DNA from 2 places in the Sinorhizobium sp. BJ1 genome. Region 2 is predicted to be linked to the other one. Evidence: predicted binding sites of a transcription regulator. Region 2 holds the regulator's gene; the other holds the start of a gene.
The links. Region 2 encodes LexA, which represses DNA repair genes until DNA is damaged. Its sites were predicted from a motif close to TGTTCNNNNTGTGTTCNG; they were not measured.
Positions count from the first base shown of each region.

Region 1: parE (DNA topoisomerase IV subunit B) is a predicted target of LexA. The motif match lies at 1,110-1,127, and genes of this name have one in related genera.

Region 1 is NZ_NWTH01000024.1:60,747-64,566, reverse strand. Features, by position in the region: gene CO676_RS24910 (FAD-binding oxidoreductase) at 1-90, opposite strand, end outside; gene CO676_RS24905 (lysophospholipase) at 120-1,004, opposite strand; gene parE (DNA topoisomerase IV subunit B) at 1,244-3,301, shown strand; gene CO676_RS24895 (GNAT family N-acetyltransferase) at 3,317-3,787, opposite strand.
Region 2 is NZ_NWTH01000005.1:454,983-458,802, reverse strand. Features, by position in the region: gene CO676_RS36000 (DUF6538 domain-containing protein) at 1-222, opposite strand, end outside; tRNA gene CO676_RS10650 (tRNA-Asn) at 393-467, opposite strand; gene CO676_RS10645 (hypothetical protein) at 609-899, shown strand; tRNA gene CO676_RS10640 (tRNA-Cys) at 1,072-1,145, shown strand; gene lexA (transcriptional repressor LexA) at 1,590-2,300, opposite strand; gene CO676_RS35190 (hypothetical protein) at 2,543-2,710, opposite strand; tRNA gene CO676_RS10620 (tRNA-Ala) at 2,945-3,020, opposite strand; gene CO676_RS10615 (TIM barrel protein) at 3,141-3,820, opposite strand, start outside.

The sequences.
Region 1 (3,820 bases), on a different contig from region 2:
GCCCAGCCGATCCTCATAGTCGTCGGGCGAGATCGCGCCGCGGGGCCGCTTCTCCGTCCGCCACCAGTGTTCGAATTTGTCGATGCTCATTCCAGGGTTCCAACGACGACCGCGAGAGCTCAACGCTCGAGAATCCAGTTCAGCGCATCCCGCCAGTCGGTCATGCGCACCGGCGTGCCGTGCGAACCGGTCTCGAACAACACGAAGCGAGCGGGATAGTCCTTGTTCCTCAGGGAGCGATAGAGCGCAACCTGTGCCTCGGCGGGATAGACGCTGTCATTGCTGCCATGGCTGAAGAAGACCGGCAGCCTTGCCTTGTAAGCGGCACTCTCTTCAAACGCCGGGTCGGCGACGCCGCCCATCACCATCATGCCGCCGAGCATCGCCGCTGCCTGTTGGTCGCGCGAGATACCCCAACAGATGAAACTGCCCATGGACGCGCAGGACAGCACCACCGGCCGGCCGCCGGATCGCTCGGCGGCAAAACGAATCAGCGCGGCAATGTCGGCCACGCCCGCCGCATCGAAGGAGCGCACGCTCGGCGCATAGTAAGTACCGCCATTGCCGACCGCCAGATTCTTCAGTCGGTTGAAATTACCACCGAAGGAGAAGTCGTTGGCACCGAGGCGCCGGTCACCGCCGCGCCCATGGATGAAGATGACCGTAAACGCGGCGCCGCGATCCGGACCAACGCGCGTGACGTCGAGAGAACGACCGCCGAGATCGAGATCCAGCGTCTCGTCCGCCTGCGAACTCTTCACGCCAAGCGACACATAGGACCGCTTGACGCGTCGCTCCGGAATCTGATCGCGCCCGTTGATATCCCTGAGTTCCTGATAATCGACGACACGGAAACCGCCGCCATCCTCCTCCCGCAGAACTCCGGGGTAGCCGAACAACGCATCCTTGTAGGGCCGTAACGGCTCGGCTTCGGCGGAAGCGGTAATGCCTGAAAAAAGCACCGCGGCAAGCAGGCACCCGACAGAGAAAACAATCGTGGACATAGACACCCAAGGGCTCCCTGCTTCGGCCCATGCCTTGCCACTCGCACCTCCGCTACGCAACACTGAAGCCGCAATTCACCGCGTTATCGGCTTCGAGCATCCGAAAATTCGCCTTTTGTTCGCGCTTTCCCCAAGACTCTGGCAGAATCTCGATGATTCGCCCGGCAAGGGATAGCGACGGCGCCGCGGTCTTGCTATGCCCTTGCCGACACAGACGACAGGAATGATCTAACCAACCCATGGACGACAGCAGCGATCTCTTTTCCGCCATGCCTTTGCAGCCGAAGCCGGCCGATGCCGCCGCGCCGCGCAAGCCGGCCGCGCCTGCCGCCGGCAACGATGCGTCGCGGCCGGCGCCCCGCGACGGCAGCGACTACGACGCGTCAGCGATCGAGGTCCTCGAGGGGCTGGAACCGGTGCGTCGCCGGCCGGGCATGTATATCGGCGGAACGGACGAGAAGGCGCTGCACCATCTCTTTGCCGAGGTGATCGACAACTCGATGGACGAGGCCGTCGCCGGCCACGCGAACTTCATCGAAGTGAACCTCGACGCCGACGGCTTCCTGACGGTGACCGACAACGGCCGCGGCATTCCGGTTGAAAATCACCCGAAGTTCCCCAACAAGTCGAGCCTCGAAGTGGTGATGACGATCCTGCATGCCGGCGGCAAGTTCGACGGCAAGGCGTACGAGACCTCGGGCGGCCTGCATGGCGTCGGCGTCTCCGTCGTCAACGCGCTGTCGGACTCGCTCGAGGTCGAGGTGGCGCGAAACCGCAAACTCTACCGCCAGCGCTTCTCCCGCGGCATTCCGCAGAGTGAACTTGAAGAACTCGGCGAGGTGCATAATCGCCGTGGTACGAGGGTCCGCTTCCATCCGGACCCGCAAATCTTCGGTCCGCATGCCCGCTTCGAGCCGGCGCGGCTCTTCCGCATGGCCCGCTCCAAGGCCTATCTTTTCGGCGGTGTCGAAATCCGCTGGTCCTGCGATACGGCATTGCTGCCGGAAGGTTCGGAGACTCCGGACAAGGCCGTGTTCCATTTCCCCGGCGGCCTCAAGGACTACCTAGCCGCGACGCTCGGCAAGGAATTCACCGTCACCCGCGAGATCTTCGCCGGCAAATCGGAAAAGGCCGGCGGCCACGGCTCGCTCGAATGGGCGGTCACTTGGTATGGCGGCGATCAGCAGATCCACTCCTATTGCAACACGATCCCGACGCCGGAAGGCGGCACGCACGAGGCCGGACTGCGCATCGCGCTGACCAAGGGCCTGAAGAACTACGCGGAGCTCACCCAGAACAAGCGGGCCGCAATCGTGACCACCGACGACGTGATGATCTCGGCGGCAGGCATGCTCTCGGTCTTCATTCGCGAACCGGAATTCGTCGGCCAGACGAAAGACAAGCTGGCGACGGTCGAGGCGCAGCGCATCGTCGAAAACGCGCTTCGAGACCCCTTCGACCATTACCTCGCCGACAATCCGGCCGAAGCCGCAAAACTTCTCGACTGGGTCGTCGAGCGCGCCGAAGAGCGCGTCCGCCGGCGCAAGGAAAAGGAAGTCAACCGCAAGACTGCGGTGCGCAAACTGCGCCTGCCAGGCAAGCTAGCCGACTGTGCGCAGAACACGGCGGAAGGCGCGGAGCTTTTCATCGTCGAGGGCGATTCGGCAGGCGGCTCGGCCAAGCAGGCGCGCAACCGCGCCAATCAGGCGATCCTGCCCCTGCGAGGCAAGATCCTGAACGTCGCCAGCGCCGGCCGCGAGAAGCTCGGCGCCAACCAGCAGATCGCCGATCTCGTCCAGGCGCTCGGCTGCGGCACGCGGTCGAAGTACCGCGAGGAGGATCTCCGCTATGAGCGCGTCGTCATCATGACCGACGCGGACGTCGACGGCGCACATATCGCCTCACTGCTGATCACCTTCTTCTATCAGGAGATGCCGGAACTCATTCGCGGCGGCCACCTCTATCTCGCCGTGCCGCCGCTTTACCGGTTGAGCCAAGGATCAAAGACGCTTTATGCCCGCGACGACGCGCATCGCGAAGAGCTGATGCGCACCGAGTTCAACGGCCGCGGCAAGGTTGAGATCGGTCGGTTCAAGGGTCTCGGCGAGATGCTGCCCGCTCAGCTCAAGGAAACGACCATGGATCCGGCCAACCGGACCCTGCTCAAGGTGGAGATCGACGACGTCGATTTCGAGGGCACGCGCGAGGCCGTTGACAACCTGATGGGAACGAAGGCCGATGCCCGGTTCCGCTTCATCCAGGAGCGCGCCGTCTTTGCGGACAATCTGGATATCTGACAGGCTGTAACGCGCTTAGACGGTCTGCCCGAGCGCCTTCTCCAGGAACAGACTCAGCGGATCGGGCAGATAGCCGCCGAAGGGCGGACGCTCGACATAACCGGACGATCTGTAAAGACCGATCGCTTCCGGCTGGTAAATGCCGGTTTCGAGGCGGATCGCGGTCAGGCCCAACCTTTCCGCCTTGGCTTCCAGCACAGCAAGAAGCTGTTTGCCGACTTTCAGTCCCCTCGCCTGCGGATCGACGAACATCCGCTTGATCTCCGCCGTCCCGTCGCCGGCGTCCACCAGCGCGCAGCAGCCGACGATCTCGCCGTTCCCTCGCGCGACGAAGAAGGACACTCCGGGCCGCTCCAGAGTCGAGAGATCGACCATATGGTTGCTCTCAGCCGGATAAAGCGATGCCGCATAGGCGTCTGAGAGTTCGAGCAGGCGGAGGATGGCCGGCTGGCGCGGCGGTTCCTCGGCGATAGAGATTTCGGTCATTCCATGCCTCGACGCAAATCATGTCGTTAGAGA
Region 2 (3,820 bases):
GTTATTATTTCCGGCGAGAAGCGCGCGCCAGAAGTTCTCAGCCGCCTCGTGCACTTGCTCTGCCCGCTCCAAGGCCGCCTTCAGGTTGTTCGTCTTCAGCGACTTCTTAACGTGAGCCCGCTTATCGAGATGGGCGACAACGGTCGGAACACGGCGATAGTAGCGGTAGATGCCGCTCGCTGGATGTTTCACAACGTAACGTGAAAAATCATCCGACCTCATCGGATGCCGGTTCTCCACTGCCTTTGTAGGCCTAAAAGTACCCAAAAAGTACCCAGAATGGAAAAATCTAATCGTACTCCACGGGGCTTCACGCGTACGCATGTCACGGTAAGTCTTTGAAGATGCAATTAAAAAGGCCTGCACTATGAGGTGCAGGCCTTTTCTGAAACTGGCTCCCCGGGCCGGATTCGAACCGGCGACCTATCGATTAACAGTCGAGTGCTCTACCGCTGAGCTACCAGGGATCATCTGCGCCGCAGAAGTGAGGCTGCTAATACAAATGCTTTGTCGATTTGCCAAGCGGTTTTTCAAAAAAAATCTACGGTGCCGGTTGCGGGCCTGTGGAGAAAGCACCAACTGTTGGGAAGTTGGATGAAAGAGGCGTGATGACGAACGGCGGCAAGAAGAGGTACTTCGGCATCGATCCGCAAACGCGTCAAATCGTGCTCGGCAAGTGGCGGATCCCGTTGCCCGACTCGCCTGTATTGCGGATTTTGATCGGCTCGCTACTTGTTGTTTGCGGTCTGCTCGGCTTTCTGCCGGTCCTCGGCTTCTGGATGGTTCCGCTCGGCTTGCTCGTCCTGTCCCACGACATTCCTGCAGTGCGCCGTGCCCGCCGCAAGCTCGCCGTCTGGTGGGCCCGTCGACGGGGAACGCAGAATTCATCGGGGAAGTAGGCCACGCTCCGCAGCGACGCCGATTGAAACGCCATAAATCGCAGGCACCAACGGTGCCGCCTTGCAGGCTGTTCAAAGCTATTTGCGAATGTCCTTTTTAGACCTCTCCCTCTTGCGCTCCACATGGATTCGTTTTAAACGCCCGCCATCGCTCGATTTTCCGAGCACGAGAGGCCTCGTGGCGGAGTGGTGACGCAGAGGACTGCAAATCCTTGTACCCCGGTTCAATTCCGGGCGAGGCCTCCAAACAATTCCTTAAATATCACCGCTCAGCGCGATCGGTTTGAATCGCGCCGAAGGCCGGACATTCGAAAACGCCGGGTCGGCCTATCGCCCGCACCGGTCTCTACGCCTTCTCGACGTTCTCCGCCATGGCGTTCGCGTTCGCGCGCGAATTGCCGGCTTCCTTGATGATCTTTCGAGCCTGTTCTTCGGTGAGCTAGGGCTGTTCCGCAGCAACGCGGCGACGATCGCGCCCCGGGGATTTCCTGACCTCTGCCATGTGCTTCCTCCGACTTTCGCCGAATGACGGCGCCGAAGGAGGTAAGTCCCGTCTGTTGTGGCAGTGGGAACGACCGGGGGCTTGCCGGACGTGAGCGGTTCCAGGCAAAAGATAGTTCGGTGGTGGCCCTAATATTTGCGCCCGAGGCAGACGAACACTTAACAAGTCGCCAAGACTGCCCAAGCCGCTCAGTGATAGCGCCGCATCAGGCCGACGAGTTTGCCCTGAATCTTTACCCGGTCGGGACCGAATATCCGGGTTTCGTAAGCCGGATTCGCGGCCTCGAGTGCGATCGATGCGCCCTTGCGGCGGAATCGCTTCAAGGTTGCTTCCTCGTCGTCGATCAGCGCCACGACAATGTCTCCCGGGCTGGCGGTGCTCGTGTTTCGGATAATCACCGTATCCCCATCGAGGATGCCCGCCTCGATCATCGAATCGCCCTTGATTTCGAGCGCGTAGTGCTCGCCATTGCCGATCATCTCGACCGGTACGGAAATTTCGTGGGTGTTGTTCTGAATGGCCGAAATCGGCACGCCCGCGGCGATCCGCCCCATGACGGGCACCGTCATGGACGCGCTGTCGACCGGCGTCGGCGCAGGCTTCGGCGCGAGCGGGGGCTTGCCCAGGCTGCCCTCGATGACGCTCGGCGAGAAGCCGCGTCGCGGCTGAGAGGGAGCCGAATAGGCCTCGGGCAGTTTGATGACCTCGAGCGCACGGGCCCGATTGGGAAGCCGACGAATGAAACCGCGCTCCTCGAGCGCCGTGATCAACCGGTGGATGCCCGACTTCGACGCGAGATCGAGCGCATCTTTCATCTCGTCGAAGGACGGCGGGACCCCGGATTCCTTCATCCGTTCGTGAATGAACAGAAGCAATTCCTGTTGCTTGCGGGTCAGCATGCGCGTCACTCCAGATTCGCGAAACAAATCAAGAACAGAAACTATCCGTTCCATATGTGTTCCGCAAGCACTTAATATTCCGTGAACTTTAGCCGGGCGTCGAGGCGCGTCGCGGCAACCGGGAGCATTGCCGGACCGGAGTGACAAAGTGTTGGCGAGAGGCGCTTTCGGCGCAGCGTCGCACCTCGGGCGAACGTCCTCTTCGTCCGGGGGGACCTGCGCGTCGGCCTGACGAGCACTTCCTAGTAGGCGAGACGCAACCCGCCGGGGCTAAGAACGTCGAAATCAGGTTCAGGATAGGGGCCGTACCATTGGGTGTAGGTTGTGTTGCCCGTTGCACCCGTCGAAGCGCATCCTGAAAGTGTGAGAAGCGTGATTGCAGTGACGGCGATCAGAGATTTGAGGGGCATGATGTTCTCCACTTCCGGGAGTTGCCGATATGCAATGATGCCAGTAGCTAAGTCTCTCTCAAATCACGCTCTTTGGCAAGCGAGGGCCGATGCCAGAAGTCCGTTTCGGTCCGTGTAAACGCCGTGCCACCAACCTCCAGGGGTCCGGCCGGCGTTCCTTTACTTTCGGGACAGGCGATCGCGGCAGGTGAGGCGCGAATGCAGTTTCTGGTGGTGTTCCGGCGAGGGAAATCCTGGTGGAGTCGAAGGGAGTCGAACCCTCGACCTCCGCAGTGCGATTGCGGCGCTCTCCCAACTGAGCTACGACCCCAGCAAACCAAAGTATATAGGCGGATTTCACCGCCTTCGCCAGTCCATCCTTGTGCCGGGACGACCGCATGTTTTCCTAAAGTTGGGGTCGAGAAGGGTACGCGCCGCGGCGCCCGCTTCTTCACGGGGTGAGGATTTGCTCGAGTGTCGCGGCATCCTCGAGAAAGGCGGCCGGGTCGTCATTGGCGACGAATTCCAGCATCGCAAATCGCCGCCCGATCCAGCGAGACCGCGGAAGGGCGGAGAGGATCGTGCGCCAGTAGTCGGCCGCCGACGCCAAGGGAAAGCGGTTACGCTCCCGGTCCCAGGCGAAGACGTGGACATGGGACACATGCTGACCGACCCGCGCGACCTCGGCGAGCGCCTCCTCGACCGCGAGCCCGGGCCGCGGCTGCCAATAGAGATAGACATTGTCGTGGGCGATCGCCTCGATCAGGCGGCATGCCGAATCGGTCGTGTCCGTCAGGGATTGCGGATGATATTCCAACGACACGGTCACCTCGTGCCGCGCGGCCTCGGCGCCCATGTCGCGGATCGCATCTGCCGCAGCGCGTCTCTCAGCGGCGTTGTAGTCCTTGGAATCGCGCCGGCGCGTGCCGGGCCAAATGCGGATATTCGAGGCTCCGAGCGCGGTCGCACTTTCAACTGCGCGCACGAATTCGGAAAGGTCGTCGGTCGGTGGCGCGACGTAGGAGCCGTAGGATGTCGTCAGTCCAGCCCTTTTGCTGAGGCGCCCGACAATCCGGGCTATGGATGTCTTCCCGGGAGGAACATGAGCATCCCCCGCCCATTCGGCTGCGG